One region of the Serratia sp. Ae19-1 genome, then DNA from elsewhere that is predicted to be linked to it. Evidence: predicted binding sites of a transcription regulator. Region 1 holds the regulator's gene; each other region holds the start of a gene.
The links. Region 1 encodes LexA, which represses DNA repair genes until DNA is damaged. Its sites were predicted from a motif close to TNCTGTATGTACATACAGNA; they were not measured.

Region 1 (10,214 bases):
GTAACGCGTCGCGCGGAGTGATTATCCAAATTGGGATCCTGTTCGCCTTCTTGCTACGCGGCATCCTGCGGCAGGTTGAGATCGCGGCCGCGGGTTTCGGGAGCAAAGAAGGTGGTGATTAAGCCGATGGCCGCCATTACAACAAAATAGCAGGCGACAGGCCACCAGTGACCGAAACCGGACAGCAGCGCGGTGGCGATCAGCGGCGCGGTGCCGCCGGAGAGGATCGAGCCGAGCTCTTTAGCGAACGCCATCTTGGAGTAGCGGTTCTTCACGCCGAACAGTTCGACGCCGTAGGCCGCCTGCACGCCGAAGATCCCCAGCGACGCGATGCACATGCCGACCACGATCACCGAGATGACGATCGCCGGATCACGGCTGTCGAGCAGCCAGAACGCCGGGAAGGCGTACAGCACCAGCAGCAGGCAGAACCAGCGGTAGGTGATGCGGCGGCCGAAGCGGTCAGACAACCAACCGGCCAGCGGGATCACCAGAAAACCGCACAGCGAGGCGATCAACACCGCCAGCGCCGGCACCGATTTATCGACCATCAGCACCTTGGCGACGTAACCGACGATAAAGCCCTGACACAGGTAAGAGGGGCCGTTCTCGCCGATGCGCAGGCCGAGCATCACCCAGAACGCCTTGGTGCGTTGCAGGTAGCTGCGCGTATCTGGCGCGGCATGGGCGGCGTCCAGCATGCGCTGGTGGTTTTGCTGCAGCTCGCGTTCGAAAACCGGCGTTTCCCGTACGTGACGGCGCAGATACAGCGCCACCCCGGCGATCAGAATGCTGGCGAGGAACGGAATGCGCCAACCCCAGCTCATCAGGTCTTCTTTGTCGAGCTGCAGCACCAGCAGCCATACCAGCGATGCCAGCAGGGTACCGCTGTTGGAGCCGATGGCGATGATAGACGCCACCAGCCCGCGCCGTTTGGCCGGTGCGTACTCCGCCAGCATCACCGCGCCGCCGGACAGCTCTGCGCCGGCGCCGAACCCCTGCGCGAAGCGCAGGATCACCAGGCAGGCGGGGGCCCAGACGCCGATTTGCGCATAGGACGGGATCAGGCCGATCAGCGTGGTGGAGAGGCCCATCAGCGCCACGGTGGTGATCAGTACTACGCGGCGGCCTTTGCGATCGCCGATCCAGCCGAACACCAACGCGCCGATAGGCCGTGCGACGAAGCCGACGGAGTAGGTGGCGAAGCTGGCCAACAGCGCGACCAGCGGCGTGGCTTCGGGGAAGAACACGTCGCCGAACACCATGCCGGCCGCCAGGCCGTACAGCGCAAAATCGACGTATTCCATGGCGGTGCCGAGCCAGCAGGAGAAGGTGGCGCGCCAAAATTGGCTGCGCCCCTCTTTGGTTGCCAGGCGTTCATCGGCCGCCAGCGCGGCGTCGGCGGACTGTGGAGTTGCAAGCGTTGTTTCGCTCATGGCAGTGCTATCCTCTTTTGTTCTACGCCTTGAGGGGCGCGGTTAAAGATGGTTTCCCTGGTGTCGGCGACAAAGGTGTGCCGGCAAATCATGTCGGACGCATGGCGATTCAACGCTGCGGCATCAGAGTATCTACGCGCGTAGATAACACAACGCGAGGAAGCTGAAACTTTGCGTGCGATCACAGAATCGTCAGCGTGCCGGGGAATGAAGATAGAGAATGCGGATGGCAAAAAGATGACAGAACTTCGGTTTTTCCGGACGAGGCGAGCGCCGTTTTCGCCACGAATCAGCCTGCCGCTTTCGCATTTCTGCGCTACAATGGGGGCCTGTTAACAGTTTGTATCGTCTGGCGCGCCGTACCGGCTGCGGTCCAGGCGAGGAGTAAAACAATGTCTGGCATCAGGGATTCCATCCTGCCGCCGCTGGAGTGGCTGTCCGAACAGGATCCTCCGGCGCCCGCCGCCGTCAGCGACTGGCTGATGGAGTTAGGCTCCATGACCCGCCGATTTGAACGCCATTGCGCCCAGGTGCGCGTCGAACCGCAGCGCGAATGCTTCGTCACGCGCGAAGCGCTGGGCGACGAGGCGAACCACTTGCCCGACAGCCCGCGCTACTGGCTGCGCGAAGTGGTGCTGCTGGGCGACGGCCAGCCCTGGCTGTTGGGGCGCACGGTGATCCCGGAAAATACGCTGACCGGCCCCGATCAGGCATTGGTGGATCTGGGCACGCTGCCGCTCGGGCGCTATCTGTTCAGCAGCGGCGATCTGACCCGTGACTATATTCATATCGGCCGGCAGGACGCGCTCTGGGCGCGCCGTTCGCGGCTGCGGTTGGCGGGCAAGCCGCTGTTGCTGACCGAACTGTTTTTACCGGCTTCACCGCTGTATTCAGCGGTTCCCGCATGAGAGAGGAGAGCAAGACCTTGGAGGGAAGCGTGACTCAAAGTAAATGGCGGGCTTACAGCCATTTGATGCGCATTGATAAACCGATCGGCACGCTGCTGCTGCTGTGGCCGACGCTGTGGGCGCTGTGGCTGGCCGGGAAAGGCGTGCCGTCGCTGTCGATTCTGGTGGTGTTCGTGCTCGGCGTGTTCCTGATGCGCGCCGCCGGCTGCGTGGTGAATGACTACGCCGATCGCGCGGTGGACGGCTACGTGAAGCGCACTGCCGGGCGGCCGATGCCGAGCGGCCGGGTGAGCGCGAAAGAGGCCAAGGTGCTGTTCGTGGTGCTGGTGCTGATCTCGTTCTGCCTGGTGCTGACGCTGAACGCGATGACCATCTGGCTGTCGCTGGCGGCGCTGGCGTTGGCTTGGGTGTATCCGTTCATGAAGCGGGTGACCAACCTGCCGCAGTTTGTGCTGGGCGCCGCGTTCGGCTGGGGCATTCCGATGGGCTATGCGGCGGTCAGCGAATCGCTGCCGCTCAGCTGCTGGCTGCTGCTGCTGGCCAACATCTGCTGGACGGTGGCCTACGACACGCTGTATGCGATGGTCGATCGCGATGACGACCTCAAGATCGGCATCAAGTCCACCGCTATCCTGTTCGGCCGTTATGACAAACTGATCGTCGGGCTGCTGCAGTTCGCGACGCTGTTGCTGCTGGCGTGGGTCGGGTATCTGGCGCAGCTCGGCGGGGCGTTTTACTGGTCGCTGCTGCTGGCGGGCGCGTTGTTTATTCACCAGCAGAAGCAGATCGCCGGGCGTGAGCGCGACGCCTGCTTCAAAGCCTTCCTGCAGAACAACTATGTCGGGCTGGTGGTGTTTATCGGCATCGCGTTGAGTTATCTGCCGGGGTAACGGTTCCCCAAAGCAAGAAAAAAGGCACCCCATGGGGTGCCTTTTGTTTTTCCGCGCCGGGCGAAATCACTCGTCTTGCTCTTCTTCCGCGTCGGCTTGCGGCAGGTCGTTGGTCTCCGCCGGCATATTGACGCTTTCGATGGTCAGCTTGATTTCCGGCGTGATCAGATCGCTCAGCATATTGTACACCTCGAGGGTGTGCTCGCGGATCGCGTCGCCGCTGTCGTTGATATAGCCTTCTTCACGCAGCGTTGCCACCAGGGTAGAGAACACCGCCTTGTCGAAGAACTCTGGCGCATTGATGCCATGCAGTACCGACAGGCGCTGCGCCATGATGCGGCTCTCTTTCTCCAGCGCGCCGCGGTTGATGCTCGGGTTGGCGCTGAGGATCGACATGGTGATGGCGTAGCGCTGCAGGGTTTCGCGCACCCCGGCGGCCAGCAACTGCAGCGGGCGAATGCGCGCCGGGTTCAGCACCAGCTCGTCGCCTTTGTCGCAGATCAGCTGTTGGCGGATCAGCTCGTCGATCATCGGCCGGAGCACCTCCGGCAGCTGTTCCTTGTCGTTGTGCAGGAACAGCTCGGCCTTCAGCATCGGGTAGATCATGCCGATCTGGCGCAGCAGCTCGGCGCGCGATACCCGGCGGTGATGCATCACGATGCTGGCGATCAACGACGGCAACACCAACAAGTGGTGGATGTTGTTGCGGTAATAGGTCATCAGCACCGCCTGCTCGCGCGGCAGAATGATGATGTCGCCGATGCTGTCCTTCTCCACCTCGAACTTGTTCATGTTCAGCGCGTGATCCAGCAGCTCGTCCGGCGTTTGCGTCGGCACGGTGACGTCACGCGCGTAAGGCGCGTTGCGCATCAGCTGCAGGTAGCACTCGAGCTGTTCAATCAGCTGTTCGCGGGTCAGCGAACGCTGGCGCGAGGCCAGCAGCGCGGTGGAACACAGGTTCATGGCGTTGGCCGCGGCGGCGTTGTTGATGCGCACCATGATCTGGCCGGCCAGATCGTTGACCGTCGGCGTCAGCCAGCTTGGGCGCTGGGCTTCGATCGGATCGATCGACTCGCGCCACTGCGGCACGTGCTGGTTGAGGTAAGCCGTCAGCGGCAATGGCTCGCCGAAGTTGACGTAACCCTGGCCCAGATTGCGCAGCTTGCGCAGGCCGCGCACCATCTGCGGCAGGCTCTCTTTTTCCTTGGTGGCGCCGCGCAGCTCTTTGGCGTAGGTGCCCACTTCCATCACGTGCTCGTAACCGATGTAGATCGGCACCAGCGTGATCGGACGGGCGCCGCCGCGCAGCATCGCCTGGATGGTCATCGACAGGGTGCCGGTCTTCGGCTCCAGCAGACGCCCGGTGCGGGAACGGCCGCCTTCCACGAAGTATTCCACCGAGTAGCCGCGGGTGAACAGCTCGCCGAGGTATTCGCGGAACACCGTCGAGTAGAGCTTGTTGCCCTTGAAGGTGCGGCGGATGAAGAACGCGCCCAGACGGCGGAAGATCGGGCCGGCCGGCCAGAAGTTGAGGTTGATGCCCGCGGCGATGTGCGGCGGCACCAGGCCCTGGTGATACAGCACGTACGACAACAGCAGGTAGTCCATGTGGCTGCGGTGGCAGGGCACATAGACGATCTCGTGCCCGTCCTGCGCCAGCTGGCGCACGCGCTCGGCGTTGGTGACGTTGATACCCTGATACAGCCGGTTCCAGGTCCAGCTCAACACGCGATCGGACAGACGCACGGTTTCGTAAGAGAAGTCGGCGGCGATCTCTTCCATCAGCGCGATGGCGTTCTGCTGGGCTTTCTCGTGCGAGATCTTCTTGCTGCGCGCTTCGTCCTCGACCGCTTTTTCGATCGCCTTTGACGCCAGCAGCTTGTTGAACAGATCCTGACGGGCCGGCAGGCTTGGGCCTACTGCGGCCAGGCGCTGACGCGAGAAGTGCATGCGCGCCACGCGCGCCAGTTTCTGCGCGATGGTTTTATCCGTGCCGTGCTCGGTGGCCATGCGGCGCAGCGAAACGGTGTTGGAGAAACGCACGAAGCTATCGCGGCCGAGCCACAGCACGGCGAAGAATTTCTGCACGCCATTCAACAGACGCAGGTGCGGCGTGCCGTGGCCTTCGCGGCCCGGCGAGCGGCCGAACATCACCGAAACCGGCAGCATCTGGATGTCGAGATCCGGATTGCTGCGATGCAGATCCAGATAGTCGTGGAACAGTTTTACCGACTCTTCTTTCGGGGTGTAATAGCGGAACACGCGCGGGCCGTCGTGAATGAACACGTAGCTCGGCAGCACGGTGCCGTCGATCTCCAGCGAGTCGAGCGGATCGGGCAGATCCTGCGCCAGGCACTGGGTGCGCAGCGTCAGCAAATCCGCCTTGGAATTGTAAGGCAAAACATACAAAATCGGCCGTGAGGGATCCAACCCTAGCTCGGTAACCGGATCTGATGGGATGACCTTACTTCTCACCAACAATTTAAGTGGTAAATTCAATAGTTTATAATAAATTTTACGCCAACCTGACATAACAACGTGAAGCCTCTTGTTAGCAATGCGCCGCAAGCATACCAGAAACCGGGTAGCAGATCTGTGGTGTTCGAAAACCGAGAGCCGTCAGCGCGGACTGTTCTAGACTCTTTTTATTATGACCGACCTCTGAGAAAGGCACGAAAACATGGCAAACCAAGCAACCGGATTGACCCGCATCATCAAGGCCGCCGGCTATTCCTATAAAGGGCTTTCCGCCGCCTGGCAACACGAGGCGGCGTTCCGCCAGGAGCTGGTGGCGGCCGTCCTGGCTATCATACTGGCTGTGTGGCTGGATGTGGGTGCGATAGCGCGCATTTTATTGATCGGATCGGTCGCGCTGGTGATGATCGTCGAGATCCTGAACAGCGCGATCGAGGCGGTGGTGGATCGCATCGGCAGCGAACATCACGAGCTGTCCGGCCGGGCCAAGGACATGGGATCGGCGGCGGTGTCGCTGGCGATCGTGCTGGCGCTGTTCGTTTGGGGCACGGTCTTATGGCAGCATTTCGGCTGACGAAAGGCGCCTACTGACTGATTTTTATTTATTCTTCGGTTCCCAATCCGCGCTTACCTGTATATACTCACAGCAAGACTGTATAAACAAACAGGGGGCGGAATGAAAGCACTAACTACCAGACAGCAAGAGGTCTACGATCTGATTCGCGATCATATTTCGCAAACGGGCATGCCGCCAACGCGTGCCGAGATCGCGATGCGTCTGGGGTTCCGCTCGCCTAACGCCGCCGAAGAACATCTGAAGGCGCTGGCGCGCAAAGGGGTGATTGAAATCGTCTCCGGCGCGTCGCGCGGCATCCGCCTGCTGATGGAAGAAGAGGAAGGCCTGCCGCTGATCGGCCGCGTCGCCGCCGGCGAGCCGCTGCTGGCGCAGCAGCACATCGAAGGGCACTACCAGGTGGATCCTTCCCTGTTTAAACCGAGCGCAGACTTCCTGCTGCGGGTGAACGGCATGTCGATGCGCGACATCGGCATCCTGGATGGCGATCTGCTGGCGGTGCACAAAACGCAAGACGTGCGCAACGGCCAGGTTGTGGTGGCGCGCATCGAAGACGAAGTGACGGTCAAACGCTTGAAAAAACACGGCAACGTGGTTGAGCTGCTGCCGGAGAACAACGAATTCCAACCGATCGTGGTCGATCTGCGTCAGCAGAATTTCACTATCGAAGGGCTGGCGGTTGGCGTGATCCGCAACGGCGACTGGATTTAAACGCCGCGCCATCCGTACCGCTCCCTGTATCAATCGCCCCTGTTCTGGGGCGTTTTTGTTTCTGACTTTGCCCTTCGCCACTGTTACGGGAACATCTCATCATGCGTTTGATTTCCGCCTTCACCAGCGACACCGATAAAGCCCTGTGGCGCCTGGCATTGCCGATGATTTTCTCCAATATCACCGTGCCGCTGCTCGGACTGGTGGACACTGCGGTGATCGGCCACCTCGACAGCCCCATTTATCTGGGGGGCGTGGCGATCGGTGCGGTGGCGACCAGCTTCCTGTTCATGCTGCTGCTGTTCCTGCGCATGAGCACGACCGGCCTGGCGGCACAGGCGCTGGGGGCGCAGAACCCCCAGGCGCTGGCGCGCGCGTTTATGCAACCGCTGCTGCTGGCGCTGTTGGCCGGGGTGGCGATCGTCCTGCTGCGCTACCCGCTGATCGAACTGGCGCTGCAGATCGTCGGCGGCAATGCCGACGTGCTGGAACAGGCGCGGCGTTTTCTTGAGATCCGCTGGCTGAGCGCTCCGGCGGCGCTGGCCAATCTGGTGCTGCTGGGCTGGTTGCTCGGCGTGCAGTATGTGCGTGCGCCGGTGATCCTGCTGATCGTCGGCAACCTGCTGAACATTGTGCTGGATATCTGGCTGGTGATGGGCCTGGGCTGGAACGTGCGGGGAGCGGCGGCGGCGACCGCCATCGCCGAATACGCCACGTTGCTGCTCGGCCTGTGGCTGGCGTGGCGGGTGATGCGCCTGCGCGGCATCACCTTGCCGATGCTGTGTGAGGCTTGGCGGGGCGATCTGCGCCGCCTGCTGGCGCTCAACCGCGACATCATGTTGCGCTCATTGTTGCTGCAACTGTGTTTTGCGTCGCTGACCATCTTCGGCGCTCGCTTGGGGAGCGATGTCGTGGCGGTCAACGCGGTATTGATGAATCTGCTGACGTTCACCGCTTATGCGCTCGACGGCTTCGCTTATGCGGTGGAGGCCCATTCGGGCCACGCCTACGGCGCTCGGGACGACAGCCAGCTGCGCAAGGTGTGGCACGCGGCCTGTCGGCAGGCGGGGCTGGTCGCGTTGGCCTTTGGCCTGACCTATGCCGTCATCGGCCAGCAGATCGTGGCGGCGTTGACCTCTTTGCCGGAGCTGCGTGCGTTAGCCGCCCACTATTTACCTTGGCAGGTCATCCTGCCGCTGGTCGGCGTGTGGTGCTATTTGCTGGACGGCATGTTTATCGGCGCCACGCGCGGCGCCGAGATGCGCAACAGCATGGCGGTGGCCGCGGCGGGATATGGTATTGCGCTGTTCAGCGTGCCGCTGCTCGGTAACCATGGGCTCTGGCTGGCGTTGGCGGTGTTTTTGGCGCTGCGCGGCCTGGCGTTGGGCTGGATCTGGCACCGTCACCAGCTGCGTGGCAGTTGGTTTACTGCACGCTAGTCCAGAAACTTTGTCAGGTAATAAATTAGATTTTTTTATGCTTTTATTCATGTTTACTTACATGTTTTCGGTCCGGGCCTGTTCACGTTAGCTTCTTGTTTGTTGGCGTTTTTTGTTTTTATTTTATTTATTAATGGTTTTTTATACTGGTTTTTTTGTTTTAATTTCTTTGTTTGACTAGAATTAGTCTTGTGGCTGGCGAATGAATGGGCGTGATTACCCTTAAGGTGAGGGCGTAATCAGCCAGAAATATTTCTGGTTAACCCCGGCCGGTTACAGGGATCGCTGATTCACCACAGGTTAACGGAGAGACTATGAATAAAGATCAAGCCGACGGTAACTGGAAGCAGCTTAAAGGCAAAGTGAAGGAAAAATGGGGCAAGCTGACTGATGACGATCTGACGGTCATCGAAGGGAAACGCGAACAGCTGGTCGGTAAAATTCAGGAACGCTACGGTTATCAGAAAGAGGCGGCCGAGAAAGAGGTGAAAGCCTGGGAAGATCACACCAAACACCGCTGGTAATTTGCAGGGCCGCCATTGAAGGCGGCACGCACAGCGCAGGCCGGCGTCGCCCCATCCTCTGGCGTCCCGGCCGCAGGTACAAGGAAGTACCTGACTTCGTATTGCTTACTTCTTCTTGATGGCGATGCTGTGATCGTGTTCGGCGCAGTCATGCTTGCTGTCGCAAGCCTCAACCTCCACGCAGGCGGCACACAGACCGTGCGCCTCCACCACGCTGTGCCGCAGCGCAAATCCGGCCTCCTGCGCCAGCTTCTGCAGCGTTTCTTCTACGCCCTCGGTAGTGCGTTCGGTCACCTGGCCGCAGCGATCGCAGATAAACAGCGCGGACGTATGCATCGGTTGTTCGAAGTGATGGCATAGCACGTAGCTGTTGGCGGACTCCACCCTATGGATAAAACCTTGCTCCAGCAGAAAATCCAGCGCGCGGTAAACCGTCGGCGGCTTGGCCTGCGGTTCGGCGACGCGCAGCAGATCGAGCAGGTCGTAAGCGCTGATTGCACCGGGTTGCTGAGTCATCAGACGCAGCACTTCCAGCCGTTGCGGCGTCAATCGCACATTGCGTTGCTGGCAGAGGCGTTCCGCCTGCGCCAACAGCTTTTCCTGGGTGGTTGAGTTCATCGCAAATATCCCGGTACGTAAAAAAGCCGATTTTACCATGATTACGGCGAATCGCCGAGAGTTGCCCCTTTTCCCCTGAGGATAGTGCAGAGAAAGGCGCGTTGGCCGCGTTAAACGAGAGGTGCATCACAACTTTTTCCCGCAGGCGGGCGGCAAATCAACATTGCCGATTTTAGCGCTGGAGAGCGGGCGGTGAGAGCGGTATAACGCGCCTCACCCGCGTTAAAAGCTGGAGCCCCGCGTGATGACGGAAAGAGAGAAATTGTTAAGCGGCCAGGTGTACAACAGCCGCGATGAAGAACTGATCGCCATGTACCACCGGGCGAGGGCGTTGACTAAATGCCTGGGTGCGCTGGATTCGCATCAGGCGGACGAAAAAAACCGCCTGCTCGGCGAGCTGTTCGGCGCCTGGGGAGAAGCAAGCTGGATTGAAACGCCATTCTGGTGCGACTATGGGCAACATGTCCGCATCGGTAAGAACTGTTTTATCAACGTCAATGCGGTGTTCCTCGACTGCAATACCATCACCATCGGCGATAACACGCTGATCGGCCCTAACGTGCAAATCTACACGCCGAGTCATCCGCTGAAGGCCGATGAACGCTTCACCGGCGATCCGGATTTTCCTTTCCGCACCTC
Region 2 (10,214 bases), on a different contig from region 1:
CGGCTCTGCCCCACCGCCGCCAGCAGCTGCTTGGAAGCGATGGTGGCGGGCAGCTCGGGGTAGCCCAGGTGCTCGCGCCCGGCGGCGATCGCGCCGGAGGTGACGATGACGATGCGGTGGCCCGCGGCGTGTTGCTGCGCGCACTGGCGCACCAATTCGACGATGTGGGCGCGGTTCAGACGCAGCGATCCGCCGGTCAACACGCTGGTGCCCAATTTCACAACCAATGTCTGGCTGCCGTTCATAGTATTTCTGCCGTGTGTAATGATGAGAAGAAGAGTGCAAAGGTCTTTGTAACAGGAGAGACGCGTTATGCCAACAGGCACAACGCGAAATCAGCACAATACGTGGTCAAACGGGGTCAGGCGGAGAGTTTGATCAGTTTTTCTTTGAAATCGTCGGCGGGTTCCAGCCCCAGATCCATGGTCGCCAGCAGCTCGCCCAGGCGGCGATGGAAGTCGCGCAGGGTGTCTTCCAGCTTGGCGCTCACTTCATCATCCTTAATGTTTTGCACCGTCCAGTCGCCTTCTTTGTCGAACAGGCCGAATTGGTACGAATAGGTGAAACGCGCCTCTTCCGCCTGCAGCTCCATCCACCAGCCCCAGAACTCGCGCTTCTCCGGAGCGGGCTTTACATTGACGCAGACGGCCAAACAATCAAAGAAAAAACGGTCGTTTTCACATTGCCCTTCACGCAGGTACGGCCCCAAGCTGGCAAAACGTTTCATTAGTCGGCTTTTAGGGTGACCACTCGGTAACGTCATTCTCTAACCTCCTCAATGTAGACCACTCTTTTTAACAAACTGTTAAAATTTAGCAACTAATTAACGCATTTTGTCCTTCAGCCAGCCGGACATCTGCAGCAACGCCCGGTGGAAGCTGTCGTAGACCGGGGTACGCGGGATGGCGATCAGCTTGCCACTCACCGAGGAGGTGACGATCAGCTGCGACTCCTCTTTCGGGCTGAGCGTATCGCGCTCCCAGTAGCCGGAGATCATCGGCGTCGGGCAACGGCGCCCCAGCAGCCCCTGCATTTTCAGCGAGTAGCTGTTCAGCTCCACCTTCAGCACGTTGTCGGAAGCGTTAGCCATGCCCATGCGGCTGGCCAGCACATCCATATACATGTCCGGCACGTTCAGCTGGGTGCTGCCGTCGCACAGCAGGCGATGCACCACCGGGCCCAGGCAGGCCACGCCGCGCAGCCGCTGCGGCTCCAGATAGGCCAGTCGCACCGCCACGTTGGCGCCGAAGCGGAAGCCGAAAGCGCTCACCCGCTGATGATCCACCCACGGCACCGAGGCCAGCTGGATCAGCACCTGCTGATGCAGGTAGCTGGAATCCTGCGTCAGCTTCCATTTGCAGGAGGAGCCGATCGACGGCATGTCGAGCGTCAGCATGGCGATGCCATGCGGCGCCAGGTAGTCGCGGAACAGGCGGTGATAGTCGGTCTGCAGCGTATCGAGGCTGCCGCACATCAGCACCGTCGGGAACGGCGCCTCGCCCTTCTCCGGCATGTGCAGGAAACCGGTGACGCTGCCGCCGCCTTCGATGCGAAACTCCAGCTCTTTCAGCTGATACGGCAGCAGCAGCGCCGCCTCTTCGTAAGCGCGGTTAGCCAGCATCTCCGCCTGTTCGGCCAGCTCGTCGCCCTTCAGGTGCGGGTAACCGGCGATGCTGTACAGGCTCGCGGCCTTCAGCCAGTACTCGCCGCCGAGCAGCGGATCCTGCTGCTCCGTCGCCCTCTGCTGCCACTGCATGCCCTGATGGATCCACTCGTAGATCCAGTTGCCGTTGCGGTAGCCCACCACGGTATCCAGCCGCTGCGGATTGCTGCGCTCGGCGTCCGAGGCGGCGATGCGCGCCAACACTTCGTGGATTTCGATCGGGCTGACGCCGCGCCAGGCCCACAGCAGCGGATTCAGCATACGGTACCAGCTGCCGGTGGTGTCGCCTTCCAACGCGGAATGCATGGCGGCGCTCACTTTGTTGCGCGCGCGCAGCACCAGCGTCGAGGTTTCAGGGTGTTTGAATTTAGGCTTGAAAAGAATTTCAGAAAGGTTGGCCTGTGCCATGGTAACAACAGCCTCCGTAAATCTGGCGATAGGCCGCAACAGGCCTACTTAACTGGAGGTAGTGTACCTAACTCTGGCGGGATAAACCAAGATAACGCAAACGCCCGGCATAACCGGGCGTCAGGCGGCTGACAAAGAAGGAAAAAACGTGGTTTTTCCTCCTTTGTGGTCAACGGCCGAAAATCAATAAATTGATTTTCCTTATTTTTTATATTTTGCCTTCGGCAAGCCTGACAACGCCATCACGTTTATCATTAAACAAACGCCCGGCATAACCGGGCGTTGATTTGGAACTGGCTGGGCTTAGCGACCGCCGATAGGGGGAACGAAGCTGACGCCCATGTCCCACGGCTGCTCGATCCAGGTGTCCTGCGGGATGTCGACCACATAGTCGTCCACCAGTGGACGGCCCGCCGGCTTGGCGAAGATGGTGACGAAATGCGCTTTCGGGTACATATCGCGGATCGCTTTTGCGGTACCGCCGGTATCCACCAGATCGTCTACTACGATGAAGCCTTCACCGTCACCTTCGGCGCGCTTGAGCACTTTCATTTCGCGCTGGTTATCATGGTCGTAGCTGGAAATGCAGACGGTATCCACATAGCGAATGCCCAGTTCGCGCGCCAGCAGGCCCGCCGGCACCAGACCGCCGCGGCTTACGGCAATGATGCCGGTCCATTTGTCGGCAGGCAGCAGGCGGTGCGCCAGCTTGCGTGCATGTATTTGCAGCATATCCCAGGTAACAACGTATTTTTCGCTCATAGAATCGTGTCCCAGCCGGCTGGTGAAGCGGCTTACTTTATAGTTCAGGGGAAAAAAGGTTGCGCGAGATTATAGAGACTGGCCGCGTTGAATTCCAGCTGTACCGAGGAAAACCTCGCGATTTCCGCCGCGCGGCTTTTCGGTGATTGATGCTGAAAAAGCGAACGTTCCCACCGCGAAGCAGTGTGATCAAGCGCTTAAACCGCACAATACGGGGCGCGCGCCGCCGGAAATAAAGTGATATTCTCTGATGATCGTGCCACGACGCACAGATACCCGCTCACCTCAACCGCGCGGCACGCCCGTCCTGTCGGAGCCTGCCGTCACAGGAGACTTATAGTGTCTGAATTGTCTCAACTTTCGCCACAGCCGCTGTGGGATATTTTCGCCAAGATCTGTTCTATCCCGCACCCTTCTTATCATGAAGAAGCGCTGGCGCAGCACATCCTCACCTGGGCCAAAGAGAAGAACCTGCACGCCGAGCGTGATCAGGTCGGCAATATCCTGCTGCGCAAGCCGGCCACCAAAGGCATGGAAAACCGCAAGCCGGTCGCGCTGCAGGCGCACCTGGACATGGTGCCGCAAAAGAATAACGACACCGTGCACGACTTCGCCAAGGATCCGATCCAGCCTTATATCGCCGGCGAGTGGGTGAAAGCGCGCGGCACCACGCTGGGCGCCGACAACGGCATCGGCATGGCCTCCGCCCTGGCGGTGCTGGCCGACGACAGCGTTGAGCACGGCCCGCTGGAAGTGCTGCTGACCATGACCGAAGAAGCCGGCATGGACGGTGCCTTCGGGCTGCAGCCGAACTGGCTGCAGGCGGACATCCTGATCAATACCGATTCCGAAGAAGAAGGCGAAATCTACATGGGTTGCGCCGGCGGTATCGACTTCATCACCACCCTGCCGCTGCAGCGCGAAGCGGTGCCGGCCGGTTACCAAACCCTGAAGCTGACCCTCAAGGGCCTGAAAGGCGGCCACTCCGGCGCCGAGATCCACGTCGGGCTGGGCAACGCCAACAAACTGCTGGCGCGCTTCCTGTTCGCCCATGCGGCGGCGCTGAACCTGCGCGTGCTGGATCTGAACGGCGGCACCCTGCGCAACGCCATTCCGCGTGAAGCCTCTGCGGTGGTTGCGGTGCCGGCGGACAAAGCCGACGCGCTGAAAGCGCTTAGCCAGGAGTTCCTGGCGGTGCTGCAGAACGAACTCTCCGCCAAAGAGAAGAACATCACCGTGCTGCTGGAGCCGACCACCAGCGCTTCGCAGGCGCTGAGCGCCGACAGCCAGCAGCGCTTCCTCGCGCTGCTGAACGGCACGCCGAACGGCGTGATCCGCATGAGCGACGCGGTAAAAGGCGTAGTGGAAACCTCGCTGAACGTCGGCGTGGTCACCACCAGCGAAAACGAAGCGGAAATCATCTGCCTGATCCGCTCTCTGATCGACAGCGGCAAAGACTACGTGGTCGAAATGCTGACCGCGCTGGGCCAGCTGGCCGGCGCCAAAGTGGCGCCGAAGGGCGGCTACCCGGGCTGGCAGCCGGACGCCGATTCACCGGTGATGCACCTGGTGCGCGAGCTGTATCAGGATCTGTTCGACAAGACGCCGAACATCATGGTGATCCACGCCGGCCTGGAATGCGGCCTGTTCAAAAAGCCGTATCCAAACATGGATATGGTATCGATCGGGCCAACCATCACCGGCCCGCACTCGCCGGATGAGCAGGTGCATATCGAAAGCGTCGGTCTGTACTGGAAGCTGCTGACCTCGCTGCTGAAAGCGATCCCTGAGCGCGCGTAATCTGCGCGCTTAACGCAAAAAGCCGGCGACTCGCCGGCTTTTTTATTCCCAAGGCAGCGCCAGCTGCCGCTCCAGCTGCGGATCGAGCAGCGTCACATGCAGCCCCACCAGCCGCACGCCGCGCCCTTCGCGCCGCTCGCGCCACGCCTGCCGCGCCACCGCCAGCAAATCCTGCCGGTTCAGCACCGGGAACACGTGCTCCTGGGTGGTTTGCTGAAAATCCTGAAACTTCAGCTTCACGCCCTGCCGGGCGATGTGCAGATCTGGCTTCACCTTGCGCAGCCGCATCTCCAGCTCGGGGTAGAGTTTGTCGATAATCAGCGTTTCGCAATCTTCCCAGTCGTGAATGTCTTCCGCCAGCGTGCGCTCCACGCCCACCGATTTACGCAGCCGCTCCGCCGAGATTTCGCGCCGATCGATGCCCTGACACCGCTCCCACAGCACCCGGCCGAACTTGCCGAAGCGCTTGAGCAGCTGCGCCAAATCGTATTGCTGCACGTCGGCGCAGGTGATAAGCCCCACTTCCTCCAGCCGTTTGGCGGTCACCTTGCCGACGCCGGGGATCTTGCTGAGCGGCAGCTGCTGCAAAAACGCCGGCACCTGCGCCGGGGTGATCACGTATTGCCCATTCGGCTTGTTCATCTCGGAAGCGATTTTGGCAAGAAACTTGATCGGCGCGACACCGGCCGACGCGGTGAGATTCAGCTCGTCGGCGATCGCCTGACGGATCTCCTGGGCGATCAGCGTCGCCGAGCCGTTGCATTGCGGGCTGTCGGTCACGTCAAGATAGGCTTCATCGAGCGACAGCGGCTCGATCAACGGGGTATAGCGGGCGAAGATTTCACGGATATGCAGCGAAGCCTCTTTGTAGGCCGCCATGCGCCCCGGCAGCAGGGTGAGATGCGGGCACAGCTTGAGCGCCATCGCCGTGGACATGGCGCTGTGTACGCCGTAGCGCCGCGCCGGGTAGTTGGCGGTGCTGATCACCCCTCGCCGATCGGCGCTGCCGCCAATCGCCAATGGGATATCACGCAGGCTGGGATCGTCGCGCATTTCCACCGCCGCGAAGAAGCAGTCCATATCGACATGAATGATTTTACGCATCGCACCCTCCAGTAACACTGTATAAGTATACAGTCAAATACCGAAAGCTCAAGGCCGCAGGCTTCGATGAAAGCACCGCTTCCGTCAGATATTTCCGCGTTGTTAAAAAAGCTTAATTTTTCAATAGTATGATCTCCGCTATCCCGTGCGGCTCACCACAACGATAACGACAAGGTACTCTACATGATCAGATTTTCTCATTGGCTGCTGGCTTCCGCGCTGTCGCTGAGCGCGCTGGCGGCCAGCGCCGCCGCCGGTCACGCGCCGGCGATCGTCGCCCATCGCGGCGGCACCGCCGATGCGCCGGAAAACACCCGCATCGCCATCGAAACCGCGCTGAAAAACGGTGCCGACGCTGTTTGGATCACCCTGCAAGAATCCAAAGACGGCGTCATCGTGCTGTATCGCCCCTCGGATCTGACGGCGCTGACCAACCGGCAGGGCCCGGTCTCTGCGTATACCGCCGCACAATTGGCCGAGACCGATGCCGGCTGGGCGTTCGCCAAAGGCGATGCGCATCCGTTCCGCGGCCAAGGCATCGGCATTCCGCGGCTGGACGAGGTGCTAAAAGCGTTTCCGCACGTCACCTTCTATCTGGACATCAAATCCCCGGACGCCGATCCGGCGCAGTTTGGCCAGGCGCTGCTGGCGACGCTGGAAAGCACCGACAGCCTGAACCGCACCCGCGTCTACTCTACCGACGCCAAATACCTGCAGGCGCTGCCGCCGGCCATCCCGCGCTTCGAAAGCCGCGACGAGACCCGCACGCTGCTGGCCAACGTCACCATGGCGCACCAGTGCGATGTCAAACCGGACAACCGACAGCCGCGCTGGTACGGGCTGGAGCTGAAGCGCGAGGTGGAAGTGGTAGAGAAATACACCCTCGGCGAAGGGCGCTCGAAGGCGTTTCTGACCTGGGATAAAGAATCGATGGACTGTTTCCGCTCGCAGGGCCCGGCACACATCATTCTGTTCGGCGTCAACACGCCGCAGGAGTATCAGCAGGCGCTGGCGCTGGGCGCCGACGGCGTAATGGTCAACTCGCCGGCCGAGGCGAAAAGCTTCCGCAAGGCAAAATAAACAACCGGCTAAAGGCATAAGATGGTTCGACAAACCATCTTATGCCTGTCTGGCTTTCAGCGTCCGTCAATGAGCAGGAACCACTCGAATGATGCCATCCTCATTGCGCACACTAAACCCAGTTCCGAATATCCGAGCGGCGGGCTCAATACCTTTACTTCGTTTATCCCGCGACAATAGTGTCACCGAAACCCCGTAAGACCTCCCGTCTTCGAATCGATAGCTGACGTCGGGAATGCACGTAGCCGCAGTGAGCGCAGGCATCTCGTTATCCGTAAAGTTCTTGCAGAAGATAGCGTTGGCGTTGCCGATTTCTTCGATAATGACGCCGGCCAACCGCTCGTCCCCTTCCGGTTGAACCCGCACGCAAACATGGTTATCAACGACAGTGACGCTGGCCGCGTAGTTCTTTGGCCTCGGATCATTCATGTGCATGCAGCCGGCGAGCAGCAAAGTCAGCGTTCCTGCCAAAATAATGCGGTTCATCCTGTTACCTCTGCTTAAAAAACTGAGAAAGCGCATATTCGTATTTTCTGGCGATCGTTTTATCCGTTACGCCCTGAAAATTCACGCCATTGTTAATCGCGCCCAGCCAGATAGTCATGTGCCTTTCGGCAAGGCCCCAAATAAAAAACCCGGCCAAGGCCGGGTTTTCGCTTCGCTACAGAATGCGGTGCTTGTCCAACTGCTCGCGCCGCTGCGCCGCTTTGGCTTCGCGCTTTTTGCGCGCATCGCAGGGTTCCGGGCAGTCGCAGACTTTCTCCATCCCCAGCGCAGTGATGCCGCCGCAGCTGCCCTGCAGGCTTTTGCGTTTAAACACATAGCCCAGCGACATGCCGCCGACGATCAGCAGGAACAACACGAAGGTGGCGGCGAATACCGTCAACATAGCAACCTCACGAACTCTTTTTCAGATAGGGTTTGAACGCATCCGAATAACGCTCCTCAAACCCGTCGGCGGTTTTCACGATCATGAACACCGGGATACCGAGCAGGTTGGCCAGCGCCATCCCGCGCTCCGGCCCCATTACGTTCAGGCCGGTGGACAGGCCGTCGGCGGTCATGCAGGTCGGGCTCAGCACGGTGATCGACACCAAACGGTGATGAATGGGCCGGCCGGTGACCGGATCGATAGTGTGCGAATAGCGCACCCCGTCCTGCTCGAAGTAGTTGCGATAGTCACCCGAAGTGGCGATCGACATCTCTCCCGGCTGGATCACCAGCTGCGCCTGCTGCTGCGCGCCGGCGGTCGGGCGTTCGATGGCAATGCGCCACGGCTTTTGCTCGCCGTTGCGCCCGCGGGTGCGCACTTCGCCGCCGATATCCACCATGTAGTTTTGCACGTGCTGCGATTGCAGGTATTCCGCCACCACGTCTACGCCATACCCTTTGGCGATCGACGACAGATCGACATACAGCTCGGGGATGCTTTTCACCAGCGCGCTGCCCTGCACCGACAGCTTATCGGCGCCGGTCCAGGCGCGGCGGTGCTCCAGCTCCGCCTCGCTCGGCACTTTATCCGGCCGCCCTTCCGGGCCGAAGCCCCACAGATTGACCAGCGGCCCGACGGTCACGTCCAGCGCGCCGTCGGTGACACGGTTGATGCGCAGCGCTTCGCGCACCACCTCGGCGGTCGCCGGTGAAACCGGGAACGGCCGCTCAATGTCGCGGCTGGCGTTGAAGCGGCTCAGCTCGGAATCCGGCCGGTAGGTGGACATTTGGTCGTTCACCTGCTCCAGCCGTTTGTCGATCTCCGCCTGCATCTCGCGCGCCGACGGCGTATCGTCGCCGGTCACATAACGGATCGAATACGAGGTGCCCATGGTTTTACCCGCCAGGTTCACCTGTTCCGGCCCGCAGCCGGTCAGCAGCAGGGTGGCGCTCAGCGCCACGCCCGTCAGCCAGTTCTTCATCGCCAATGCGCGCATTTAGCCACCAAAGTCATCCAGCATGATGTTTTCGTCTTCGACGCCCAGATCTTTCAGCATCTTGATCACCGCGGTGTTCATCATCGGCGGCCCGCACATGTAAAACTCGCAGTCCTCCGGCGCCGGGTGGTTCTTCAGGTAGTTCTCCAGCAGAACATTATGGATAAAGCCGGTGTAGCCGGTCCAGTTATCTTCCGGCTGCGGATCCGACAGCGCCACGTGCCAGGTGAAGTTGTCGTTCTCCGCCTGCAGCTGGTTGAAGTCGTCTTCATAGAACATCTCGCGCAGCGAACGCGCGCCGTACCAGAAGGTGATCTTGCGCTTCGAGTTCAGGCGCTTGAGCTGATCGAAGATATGCGAGCGCATCGGCGCCATACCCGCACCGCCGCCGATAAAGATCATTTCGGCGTCGGTGTCCTTGGCGAAGAACTCGCCGAACGGCCCGGAGATGGTCACCTTGTCGCCGGCCTTCAGCGACCAGATATAGGAAGACATGATGCCCGGCGGCACCTCCGGATTGTTCGGCGGCGGCGTGGCGATACGCACGTTGAGCATGATGATGCCCTTCTCTTCCGGGTAGTTGGCCATCGAGTAGGCGCGCACCGTGGTGTCGTTTACCGTCGAGCGGTAGCGGAACAGGTTGAACTTGTCCCAGTCGCCGCGATATTCCTGCGGCACGTCGAAGTCGGCGTAGCTGATGTCGTGCGCCGGCGCTTCGATCTGGATGAAGCCGCCCGCGCGGAACGGCACGTCTTCGCCATCGGGGATCTTCAGCTTCAGCTCTTTGATAAAGGTGGCTTTGTTATCGTTGGAGATAACCTCGCACTCCCATTTCTTCACGCCGAAGATCTCTTCCGGCAGCTCGATCTTCAGGTTCTGCTTCACGTTCACCTGGCACGCCAGGCGGCAACCCTCTTTCGCTTCGCGCTTGTTGATGTGCGAGAGCTCGGTCGGCAGGATATCGCCGCCGCCCTCTTTGATCACCACCCGGCACTGGCCGCAGGAGCCGCCACCGCCGCAGGCCGAGGAGACGAAGATCCCCTGGCTGGAGAGCACGTTGAGCAGCTTGTCGCCCGCCGGCGCATGGAAGCTCTTATCCAGATCGCCGTTGATCTCCACCGCGATGTCGCCGGTATTCACCAGCTTCGATTTGGCAAACAGGATCAGCAACACCAGCACCATCACGATGGTGGTGAACATTGCTACGCCTAAAATAATTTCCATAAATTCTTCCCGCCTTTACAACTGAACACCGGAGAAGGACATGAAGCCCAGCGCCATCAGTCCGGTGGTGATAAAGGTAATGCCCAGGCCGCGCAGTCCCGCCGGCACGTTGGCATATTTGAGTTTTTCGCGGATCCCCGCCATGGCGACGATCGCCAGCATCCAGCCGGTGCCGGAGCCGATGCCGTACACCACCGATTCGGCGAAGTTGTAGTCGCGCTGCACCATGAAGGACACGCCGCCAA
Region 3 (10,214 bases), on a different contig from region 1:
CATTTAACAGGCATACGTCTTGGCCCTCATGGGCTAGAGCTATTGCTAAGTTTGATGCCGTTGTAGTTTTACCTGAACCGCCTTTGTTTCCACCTACGACAGTAATCATTTCTGCCTCATAAATATGATGTGTGAAGTATGATTTATTTTGTCACATACGTAGTTATAGTCAACAACTGTAATCAAAAATATGAAATGTGAAGTATGATGTATGAATTATTTTTTAATAAATCATAAATATTACTTGTGTTTTAATATTTCATATTTATGATTTAATACTCAATCTGAGTGCTTAGGCACTTAAGCTCAATCATTTTTCTCAATTTGAGTATCAAGGGGTTCAGGATGAAAGTGTATTGTGATGATGGTTCTACAACTGTAAAACTTGCATGGCTCAACAATAAAAAACTTTATAAGTCATTGTCATCTAACTCTTTTCGTCAGGGTTGGAAGGTGGAAGGGATGGGCGTACGTCAGACCTTCAACTATGAGCTTGATGGTAAAAAATACACCTATGACGAAGTCAGTAATGAATCCATTCTTACTACTCATATTGAGTATCAGTATACCGATGTAAACGTTCTGGCGGTTCATCATGCACTTCTGAACAGCGGTCTGAAACCTCAGCCTGTCTCACTGACTGTGACCTTGCCTATCAGCGAGTTCTACACGAGGGATTGTCAGAAGAATGAGCTGAATATTCAGAGGAAAATCGACAACCTGATGCGTCCAGTCAAGTTGAACAAAGGCGAGGTGTTTACCATCGAGCACGTCGAAGTCATGCCAGAATCCTTGCCTGCCGTATTTGAACGTCTGGTGAAAGACAATGTAGGGCAGTTCGAAAAGTCTCTGGTGATTGACCTCGGTGGTACAACTCTCGACGTTGGCGTTATCGTTGGACAGTTCGACTCTGTCAGCGCGATACACGGAAACTCTGATATCGGCGTATCGCTGGTAACGAAGGCTGCACTCACGGCGTTAAAAATGGCATCCAGCAACACGAGCGCTATGGTCGCCGATGAACTTATCAAACAGCGTACAAACGCTGACTTCGTCCGTCAGGTTATTAACGATGAAAGCAAGACAGCACTGGTATTGGATACCATCGATAGCGCGATCGCTACACTGGGTGCCCAGGTTGTCGATGAGCTGGCAGGATTCAAGGACGTTAACCGGGTTTATATTGTTGGTGGCGGTGCCCCTCTGATCGAGGATGCTGTTAAAGCTGCATGGCATCATCTGGGCTCGAAGGTTGTCATGATGGATTCGCCGCAAACATCACTCGTTGAAGCCATCGCTGCATTTAAAGGGGAATAAGACTGTGAGCGATGAACGGAAGAAGTTAACGGTTTATCTTCATCCGGACCAGGTGGCGGATAATGTGTCTTTAGACATTATTGATTCTGTCCCACGGAACGATAGAGGGGATTTATATAGGAGGGCACTTATCTCCGGCTTAGCACTTCACCACCTCGACCCGCGGCTTCCTGGCTTACTAGCACAGTTGTTGGATAAGAGTTTCACGGCTGATAGCCTGGTAGGTTTAATCAGTCAGACAACGGGATGGAAGCCATCCCAGGCCAATATCCGTGATGTGCTTGCTGTACTGGGCGCGGGTAAATTTGATTCTGCAATCAAGCCTGAAATTGCTGAAGATGATGAGCAGCGCCGACTGGAAGAGGCCCGGGTCAAAATGAAAGACCTCTTCTGATACTCAAATTGAGGCTTTGGGGATATCGGACCACCTGGTCGTGTATGCCGGAGAAAGCATCTCTCTTTTCATTTGCCATTCTGGTGCAATTCCGCGGCCAGCAAACCATACCTTCCCGAGCCCTGAATGGTTTATACCATCCAGGGCTTTCATTAGATCCTCGCTTCGTTCCTGCGGCTTAACGTCATCGAAAAGATTTAACTGTGCTACTCCCGTAGGGGTGAAATCATTCAGCATTACGCCAGCCTTTGCATATCGATGCCCGTCGAGCCAGATACGGTCCAGGGCCTTTACTGAGGCATTAATGATGTCCCGGGTGTCACGGGTAGGCACGAGAAGCTTTTCACTGGCCACGTTGCCGTAATACGCTTCGTTGACTGCGAAAGGGGAGGTTTTGATAAAGACCGATATGTGCCGGCAGAACTGATGCTCTCCCCGCAATTTTTCAGCAGCGCGTTCGGCGTACTGGCAGATAGCCTGCCGCAACGCTTCGTAAGTCGTGATGCGCTCCCCGAATGATCGGCTGCAGACAATCTGCTGCTTCGCGGGTGGTGCCTCTTCGAGAGATATACAGGCCTCACCGTTCAGCTCGCGTACGGTTCGCTCTAGCACCACGGTAAAGTTCTTGCGTATAAAGGAAGGATTCATGCGCGCCAGCTGTAGCGCAGTCGTCACGCCGTATGTATTCAGCTTTTTGCCTATGCGTCGACCAACCCCCCAGATTTCCTCCACTGGCTGCAATGAGAGCAGTTTCTCCGTCCTACGGAGGTTGCCAGTGGTAAGGGCCAGTACGCCCCCGAATTGAGGCCACTCCTTAGAAGCCCATTGCGCTGATTTTGCTAGAGTTTTTGTTGGGCCCATCCCGACGCCAATTGTCAGTCCGGTTCCGATGAGGACATGCTCGCGCAGCTGCCGTCCGAAATCTTCAAAGTCGGTACAGCCATCGATGCCGCGAATGTCCAGGAACATCTCGTCGATACTATACTGCTCAACGCGGGGCGCCAGTTCTTCCAGATGTGCCATGACCCGGTTGCTCAGACTCGCGTAAAGCTCATAATTGCTGGAAAACGTAATAATTTTCTCCGGGAACTGCATTGCCTTCAGCTGGAACCAGGGGATCCCCATTTTGATCCCAAGCCGCTTCGCTTCCTTCGATCTGGCTATTACACAACCATCGTTATTGCTAAGAACGACCACTGGTTTATCACGCAAGTCAGGACGAAAGACTTTCTCACAACTCGCATAGAAGCTGTTCACATCTGCGAGGGCGAACATTAGTCATGTCCCCGGGTTTTGTGTACAAAGGCAGTTACAACACCGAAAATTTGTAGCTGCTCAGGTTCTGGCCACAGAGTAGGGTAGGCTGGATTCATTGCCTGCAACCCTGGCCTCGGTTTCAACAGTAATCGCTTGACAGTAAATTCACCTTCAATCTCAGCAATAACGATATCGCCGTGGTGTGCCTTTTCGGCTTTATCAACGATCATCAGATCGCCAGAATGTAGCCCTATATCAGTCATGGAATTACCAATAGCTCGCACAAAATATGTCGAACTGGGCCGGGATATACAGTAATCGTTGAGGTCAAGTTCGGCTTCGACATAGTCCTGGGCCGGGGACGGGAACCCCGCCGGACACCTCTCGCTATAAAGAGGGATGGGGATAATTTCTGGCTCGCAATCGACACGCAATAATTCAAACATAGGCACCTCAGGACTGTATTTATATACAGTATTATTGCTTTATTGAGTGTACTTTCAAGTTTTTGCTTTGCCCATTTTTTTAACTCTCTGTTGCTTAAAGAAGTTCCCCGCCGTGCCTTCACTTTAGCCCGAACGCTGCAAATGCAAGGGTTCGCTACGCCTCCATCTTCGCCCGGTCGCAGTGATTTATTGCTTCATGCCGTTCTTCCCGTCGTTCTCCCGCTCAATATTCGCGGGAGAACCGTCCAGACCGTCATCGCTGTTTATCTGCGCTGCCGCCTGCGGTGTCGCCCCTGCATTCTCCGCTCGCAGTCAGGCTGTCGTGTCGGCACGGCGCAACTGGGTGCCGGATGCTGAGGATACAACCATGTTCAGACTGACCTGTATTGAACTCAATAACGGCGAATTTGCCGTGTATATCAACAACCATTATCTGTGGAGTGAGGATGCCAGCGGGGAACGACTCTACATGGGTGAGGTGCTGGAGCAGCTTTCCCTGATGCCGGGTGTGGAAACCTGCACTATTCAAGAGGCAGTTCCGGAGGACGAAGAGTGGTGCTGGAATGACATTGCCGATCGCGTGCTGCCGCCGCTATTTGCCAGCCGCGAGGGTGTAACCGTGGCAGCTCTCATCGCGCGATTACAGCAGTATCCGCCGGATGCACTGTGTATGGGAACGTTCTGGCTGGCTGATGACTTTCTGTCCCTTAATGACAGCCTGACAGAGGGGGAGATTGCTGATGCTATGCGTGTCTGTTACCACAGCCATGATGCCTGCATAGGTTTTAACTGGGACACATTGCAGTTCGCTATCGACCAGGTAAAGGGGCGCTGACAGAAGAAAGGGCGCCACCGGCCGGAGGCGTCCCAAAATATACCAGGCTTATGATCCTACAAAGTGGTGTACTGACACGCACTTATGGTCATTCTGTCATACACGGGAGGCGCCTTCAGCTACCAGAATCAGTACCAAAGGATGTCGGTGCCCTCCGCCTTTCTGCCGCCAGTCGGCGGCGTGTTCAACGCCGTGCCTTCACGCTAACCCGGCCGCTGCGGTCGCAAGGGTTCACGTTGTCTCCGTCCTCACCCGTTCGCACCTTTCACGGCGCATTCAGCCCGTGAAAGGCTTGCGCTGCGGCTTGCGGCGTCGCCCCTGCGCCCTCCGCTCAGAGCCGGGTTTTTGTGGCGGCACGGCGCAACAGGGTGCCGCATATCAGAGAGGAGTGTGTCTATGTCCCGTTATATCCTGGGTGACTGCGTGCAGGTGATGTCCCGTTTTCCGGCACGTGCCGTTGATTTTATTCTTACCGATCCCCCGTATCTGGTTGGCTTTAAGGACCGTACCGGCCGCACTCTGGCCGGGGACAATTCGTCGGAATGGCTTCAGCCAGCGTGCCACGAAATGTACCGCGTACTCAAAAACGACAGTCTGATGGTGAGCTTTTACGCATGGAACCGCGCAGATCTGTTTCTCAATGCGTGGAAATCGGCCGGGTTCCGTGTTGTTGGCCATATCGTTTTTGCGAAGAGTTATGCCTCCAAATCAACGTTCGTGGGCTACACCCATGAGAACGCTTACCTGCTCGCGAAGGGGCGACCGCAAACCCCGGACCGCCCCATCCCGGACGTGATCCCCTGGAAATACACGGGCAACCGACACCATCCGACGGAGAAGCCGGTGCAGAGCCTGCGGCCACTGATTGAATCGCTCACGCGTCCGGGGGCCATTGTCCTTGACCCGTTCGCCGGCAGCGGCTCTACCTGCGTGGCCGCCGCCGAAGCCAGCCGCCGCTATATCGGGATCGAGATGCTTGAGCAGTACCACGCCGCCGGCGTTCGCCGTCTGGCACAGGTTGAACGGGCGAGAAGGATGCCGGCGGCCAATGACGGTACGTTTTACCCTGATTATCCGGAGGCGGCATGAACTACTCGGGCCTTGAATCCCTGCGCGCGGACGTGGCCGCGCTCAGCAATGCCATGTGTGACGTGCGGATGCTGCTGAACCGCCTCGAATCTCAGCACCGGCACGACGCGGCAACGCTGGCTGAACGTATGGCCGCCCAGACCCTGCGCCGGATCAACACCCTGCTTCTGGAAGCCTACCGCGAAGCCCTGGTGCTGGACGAAACCTTTCAGGACTGACTGACCCTGCCGGGCTGATGCCCGGCCTGTAACCACTTACGAAAGAGATAAAAAGATGTACGGAACCCGCAAAGAACTTTGTGTACAGCTTGAAACCATGTTCACGTCTGACGAACCCCTGGTCCTGCTGGTCTGGACGGAAGAGGGGATTAGCGTGGCCTGCCGTGAAACCCAGCCAGAACCGGACGAGGCTGAAATCCGGGCGGTGATGAAGGCGCTTGGTGAAATGAAAATGACGCAATACCGCCAGGAGGGGGTAAATAATCTGACTATCAGCGATCTCCTGACCCATCAGCGGGAAGCGGCAAACCGTCAGGTGAGTGTACCGGCAGCTTTACTTGCACGCGTCCTGCGCGACTATGAGTGTGAGCTGGAGCATCGCGCCGGAATGGCCTGGGAGGCCGGGCGGCCTGAACCCGATTCCGTAAAGGAAGCAAGGAATGACGTCTACGCACTGAAAGACGCGCTGGTAGCCTGAGAACGGGCCGGGGGAGCGTCCCCGGCAACCGGTGACAATTCACAGCGAAAGAGGATGTCGTTAACTCCGCTTTTTATGCCGCGCTGGCGCGGCGGAAGTGAGCGCCGTGCCTTCACTTTAGCCCGAACGCTGCAAATGCAAGGGTTCGCTACGCCGCCATCCTCGCCCGGTCGCAGTGATTTATTGCTTCATGCCGTTCTTCCCGTCGTTCTCCCGCTCAATATTCGCGGGAGAACCGTCCAGACCGTCATCGCTTTTTATCTGCGCTGCGGCCTCCGGTGTCGCCCCTGCATTTTCCGCTCGATGTCGGGCTGTCGTGTCGGCACGGCGAAGACGTCGCCGCATTCAGAAGAGGAGAATATCATGACCATTGCTTACCGCTTTATGCACCGTCATACCCGAAACACGCTTGTAGCCCGCGGCTGGCCAGCCAACATGGATATCGATACAAGCCTGAATTACTCCAGAGGAGAAGGCGTTGCGTTCTATGGCCAGCTCGATGCTTTACAGTTGCAGCGTCTGTTACCTGAGATTGCACTGCGTGGTTTGATGTCCGATCAGGCAATGAAGGTGCTGCTGCCATTACTGGCAGGAAGTGAACTGATTGTCCGCCTTTATCGTAATTCGCTGGGGCATCGTAAGGCTCATGCCGGAACCATTTCGCTTGAATATGATAATTGCCCTGAAGGTATGTCCACGAAACATATCCTCTGTCTGCTGAAAGCCCTGCGTGATGAGATTAACCACGTCTGTAGCTGCGTGGCATCCGCCGGATACCGCCTGATGGAAGCCTTGCGCCCCGCCGCTGAACCGCTGGTATTTACCCGCCGAACCCGTAATTTCCTCCTGACAGTAACGGAAGTGGAGCAGGTGCAGGATGATGCGCAGTGGGATAATGAGACGCTCGACGCCCGTCTTAAAGCGGTACTCGACGGGAAGGAAACCTTTCGCCGTCTGCAAATCCGTCTGGAATGCAATGGCCGTACAGTCGGGCAGACCCACGTGCCTTATGCCCTTCGTCACCCTGACAGCCCATCCCGCGACTGGTTTGACAGACACTGGCTGCGGGATGTGGTCAGCAGCGCACGAACCGAGATTGACGCGATGATGAAATCCTTCTCCGGCATCCGGATTGCCGCCTGATTTTGGGCGGGGCAGTGCGCCCCGCCTTATTGCGAAAAGGATGTCGCACGCTCCGCTTTACCGGCGCCCCCTCCACGATGTTACCGGGACGCAGGTGAAAACGTCCGTGCGGTCTGCGGCTAACGCCGTGCCTTCACTTTAGCCCGATCGCTTCAGATGCAAGGGTTCGCTCCGCCGCCATCCTCGCCCGGTCGCAGATTTTTACGCCTGATGCCGTTCTTCCCGTCGTTCTCCCGCTCAATATTCGCGGGAGAACCGTCCAGACCGTCATCGCTTTTTATCTGCGCTGCGGCCTCCGGTGTCGCCCCTGCATCTTCCGCTCGAAGTCGGGCTGTCGTGTCGGCACGGCGTAAGCCGGAACTCAGACGACACAGACACTGGAGGAGTTTTATGAACACTACCACCCCGGCGATTTATGTAGGTACATACCACAAATACAACTGCGGTAGCCTCTACGGTAAATGGTTTGACCTCACCGACTTTGATGATAAAGCAGAGTTTCTGGAAGCCTGCAACGAGCTGCACGCCAATGAATCCGACCCGGAACTCATGTTCCAGGACTGGGAAGGGATCCCGTCAGCATTTGCATCCGAATCTTCCGTTGACTGGAATTTCATTGAAGCCTACAAGCGCGCAGTAGAAGACGGTATGGATGCTGCATTTATTGCCTGGGTGGAATACTCCGGAGAGTGTGATTATGACGCCTTCGAGGATGCTTATTGCGGAGAAGCTGAGAGCGAAGAGGACTACGCCTGGACTATGGCAGAAGAGTGCGGCCTTCTCAATGACATTCCGGAATCGCTGCGTTGCTATTTCGATATGGGAGCCTGGGCGCGGGATTTGTTCCTGGATGGTCTGGTATTTCTGGATGGCTACGTGTTCAACGGTTGATGTCAGAGGCGGGGCAGGGCCCCGCCACAAAGGAGAATAAAAATGAAACTTGATCCACAGACCCGTGACATCCTGCGTCAGTACAAAAATATAATTAACGCCCGTCGACGTGAAAATGGTCAACGGGAATTAAGAACGGAGCAGGTGATCGACGAAATATGCTATTACATGACCTGCCAGCGTGCGGTGTATATCGGCGGTCATTTCATTTTGCAGGGTGGAAAAGGTAACTGATAACCTGGCAGGCGGTATCATCCGCCTGTTAGCCCGCGCGAAAAACCCTGGCAGGCTTTGCCTGCCGGCGGTTGTTACCGCGCCTGCGGCGCAGCTACAAACGGCCCCGGCAGAAAAAGTCAGCAACGATCTCGTTGCAGGCGCGTGAAAGAGAGGAAAAACATGAGCGAATTTAATCTTTCGGTACGTTCAAAAGAGGATCAGGACAGGATCGCCGTAGACCTGGCCGCGTCAGGTGTGGCATTTAAAGAGCGGCTAAATCAGCCAGTGGTGCCGGAAATTGTGGCACGAGAGGTGCCCGAAGAGCTTCGCGAATATTTTCTGGAAAGGTTGCGCCATTACCGCCAGCTTAGCCAGCAGTTGCCGAAAGCCAGCGACCCACAATATTCAGAAATGGCCGAGGCAAATAAAAAGTAATTTTTTCAGTAAGATATGCTGTAAATCAAACTCATTGCCTTTGTTGCAGTGGGCGTCCGGGCGGGCTGTCATGCTTCGCACAGAGCCAGCAAAGCTGTCTCTGCCCGGCCCCTGCGGGGCAGCGGGTGTCCATCCCATGACGCAACCCCCATCGCTTGCAGCAGCCGTTCCGGCTGCGCCGCTCAGTCGCGCCGTTTCCTGCGCTCCCTGCATCACGCCGTAAATACCCCGTCGTGATGTAGGGGGCAATGTCGTTTCGCCGCGCGCGGCTTCCCGTCATTGCGGCGTGTCCCTGCCCATTCCATCCGGTCCTTTTACACCCCTTTGAGTCCCTCCTCCGGGTGCTGAGACCGCCACAGTCCTCGTGGCTGTCCAGGGTGAATGCTGACGCACGGCCACCAAAACTTTTTGCAGGCAAAAACTTTTTGCGTCCGCCCCGGACATCTGCCTCGGCCGGTGTCGTTTACGCACCTGCGGCGAAGGTTCTCAAACGGGTGATGTTTTATCCCCCGGGAAAGTTCAGCAGGTTCCCGCGAAACGTCAAAACCGCGGCTCCCGTAACTCAACGGGTGATGGGTTTTAAAACCAGCCACTTTTTTAAAGGAAGTATTCAGTGGGAAAAACATTACAGAAATTTCTGAATCAGCCAGTGCTGCTGCGCGAACCCACCGCCGAAGAAAACGAACTGGCGGCTCTGTTGAATGGCAGTACCGTCACTGCACCCGTGGTGCTGCCTCAGGGGCCGTTTACCCGTGAAGAGGCGACCGCTCTGGTGGCGCAGTACACCAACGTCAGTATTGAGAACGATCAGGGTACTTATTTTCAGCTTGTTGTGCGGGGTGAAGAAGGGTTTTTGACGAAGTGCGCGTGGAACTTTGAGAACGACGTGGGGGCATTGCTTAACCGCGCTCTTGCCAGTTACAGAGCCAGAAAACAGCAGTAAGAAGGTGCCCTGTCGGAGCTGTCACTCCGCAGGGCAAGACAATCATTAATACTGAGAGGTACTAAATCATGACAGTTGCAGATGTTAAATCAAAAGCACCAAAAAAAACCAGTAAGAATAAAACTGCCGGAAACGAGGCGCTGAAAACTGCCCTCGATGCGGCAGTCATTGAGTATGTTCCGCTGACCGATCTCATTAAATCACCGCTGAACGTGCGCACGATTCCCTACACCACCGAGAGCGTTAAGCGACTGGCTAACTCCATTGAAAGCCTCGGACTGCTTCACAATCTGGTTGTCCATGCCCTGCCCGAGGGAAAATACGGTGTGGCAGCAGGTGGTCGGCGTCTGACTGCGCTGACGCTCATGTCTGAAATGGGGCGTATCAAACCGGATTATCAGGTTCCGGTTAAACGTGTCAGCGACGAGCTTGCTGTTGAGGCTTCTTACGCCGAGAACAACGAGCTTGAAACCATGCACCCTGCCGAGCAGATCACAGCGTTTGGTACGCTGGCGGCGCAGGGAAAAACTCCCGCGCAGATTGGTGAGGTGC

Region 2: dinB (DNA polymerase IV) is a predicted target of LexA. The motif match lies at 5,753-5,772, and genes of this name have one in related genera.
Region 3: umuD (translesion error-prone DNA polymerase V autoproteolytic subunit) is a predicted target of LexA. The motif match lies at 3,426-3,445, and genes of this name have one in related genera.

The regions. Positions count from the first base shown of each region.
Region 1 covers NZ_JBCHWD010000002.1:221,751-231,964, reverse strand. The annotation lists gene AAIE04_RS06515 (LacI family DNA-binding transcriptional regulator) at 1-29, opposite strand, end outside; gene AAIE04_RS06510 (MFS transporter) at 54-1,436, opposite strand; gene ubiC (chorismate lyase) at 1,829-2,344, shown strand; gene ubiA (4-hydroxybenzoate octaprenyltransferase) at 2,341-3,234, shown strand; gene plsB (glycerol-3-phosphate 1-O-acyltransferase PlsB) at 3,301-5,766, opposite strand; gene AAIE04_RS06490 (diacylglycerol kinase) at 5,915-6,283, shown strand; gene lexA (transcriptional repressor LexA) at 6,386-6,994, shown strand; gene dinF (MATE family efflux transporter DinF) at 7,096-8,433, shown strand; gene AAIE04_RS06475 (CsbD family protein) at 8,748-8,957, shown strand; gene zur (zinc uptake transcriptional repressor Zur) at 9,063-9,575, opposite strand; gene AAIE04_RS06465 (sugar O-acetyltransferase) at 9,820-10,214, shown strand, end outside.
Region 2 covers NZ_JBCHWD010000001.1:39,540-49,753, reverse strand. The annotation lists gene proB (glutamate 5-kinase) at 1-245, opposite strand, end outside; gene crl (sigma factor-binding protein Crl) at 362-763, opposite strand; gene frsA (esterase FrsA) at 824-2,071, opposite strand; gene gpt (xanthine phosphoribosyltransferase) at 2,375-2,833, opposite strand; gene pepD (beta-Ala-His dipeptidase) at 3,173-4,633, shown strand; gene dinB (DNA polymerase IV) at 4,676-5,737, opposite strand; gene AAIE04_RS00230 (glycerophosphodiester phosphodiesterase family protein) at 5,921-6,817, shown strand; gene AAIE04_RS00225 (putative T6SS immunity periplasmic lipoprotein) at 6,884-7,303, opposite strand; gene nqrM ((Na+)-NQR maturation NqrM) at 7,479-7,706, opposite strand; gene AAIE04_RS00215 (FAD:protein FMN transferase) at 7,714-8,745, opposite strand; gene nqrF (NADH:ubiquinone reductase (Na(+)-transporting) subunit F) at 8,746-9,969, opposite strand; gene nqrE (NADH:ubiquinone reductase (Na(+)-transporting) subunit E) at 9,985-10,214, opposite strand, start outside.
Region 3 covers NZ_JBCHWD010000011.1:20,017-30,230, forward strand. The annotation lists gene AAIE04_RS23335 (AAA family ATPase) at 1-109, opposite strand, end outside; gene parM (plasmid segregation protein ParM domain-containing protein) at 346-1,317, shown strand; gene AAIE04_RS23345 (plasmid partitioning/stability family protein) at 1,322-1,711, shown strand; gene AAIE04_RS23350 (Y-family DNA polymerase) at 1,715-2,986, opposite strand; gene umuD (translesion error-prone DNA polymerase V autoproteolytic subunit) at 2,986-3,414, opposite strand; gene AAIE04_RS23360 (hypothetical protein) at 3,782-4,249, shown strand; gene AAIE04_RS23365 (DNA methylase) at 4,646-5,338, shown strand; gene AAIE04_RS23370 (YubE family protein) at 5,335-5,556, shown strand; gene AAIE04_RS23375 (DUF1380 family protein) at 5,612-6,034, shown strand; gene AAIE04_RS23380 (YubG family protein) at 6,089-7,177, shown strand; gene AAIE04_RS23385 (antirestriction protein ArdA) at 7,568-8,068, shown strand; gene AAIE04_RS23390 (hypothetical protein) at 8,111-8,302, shown strand; gene AAIE04_RS23395 (DNA polymerase III subunit theta) at 8,465-8,719, shown strand; gene AAIE04_RS23400 (DUF905 family protein) at 9,417-9,662, shown strand; gene AAIE04_RS23405 (ParB/RepB/Spo0J family partition protein) at 9,731-10,214, shown strand, end outside.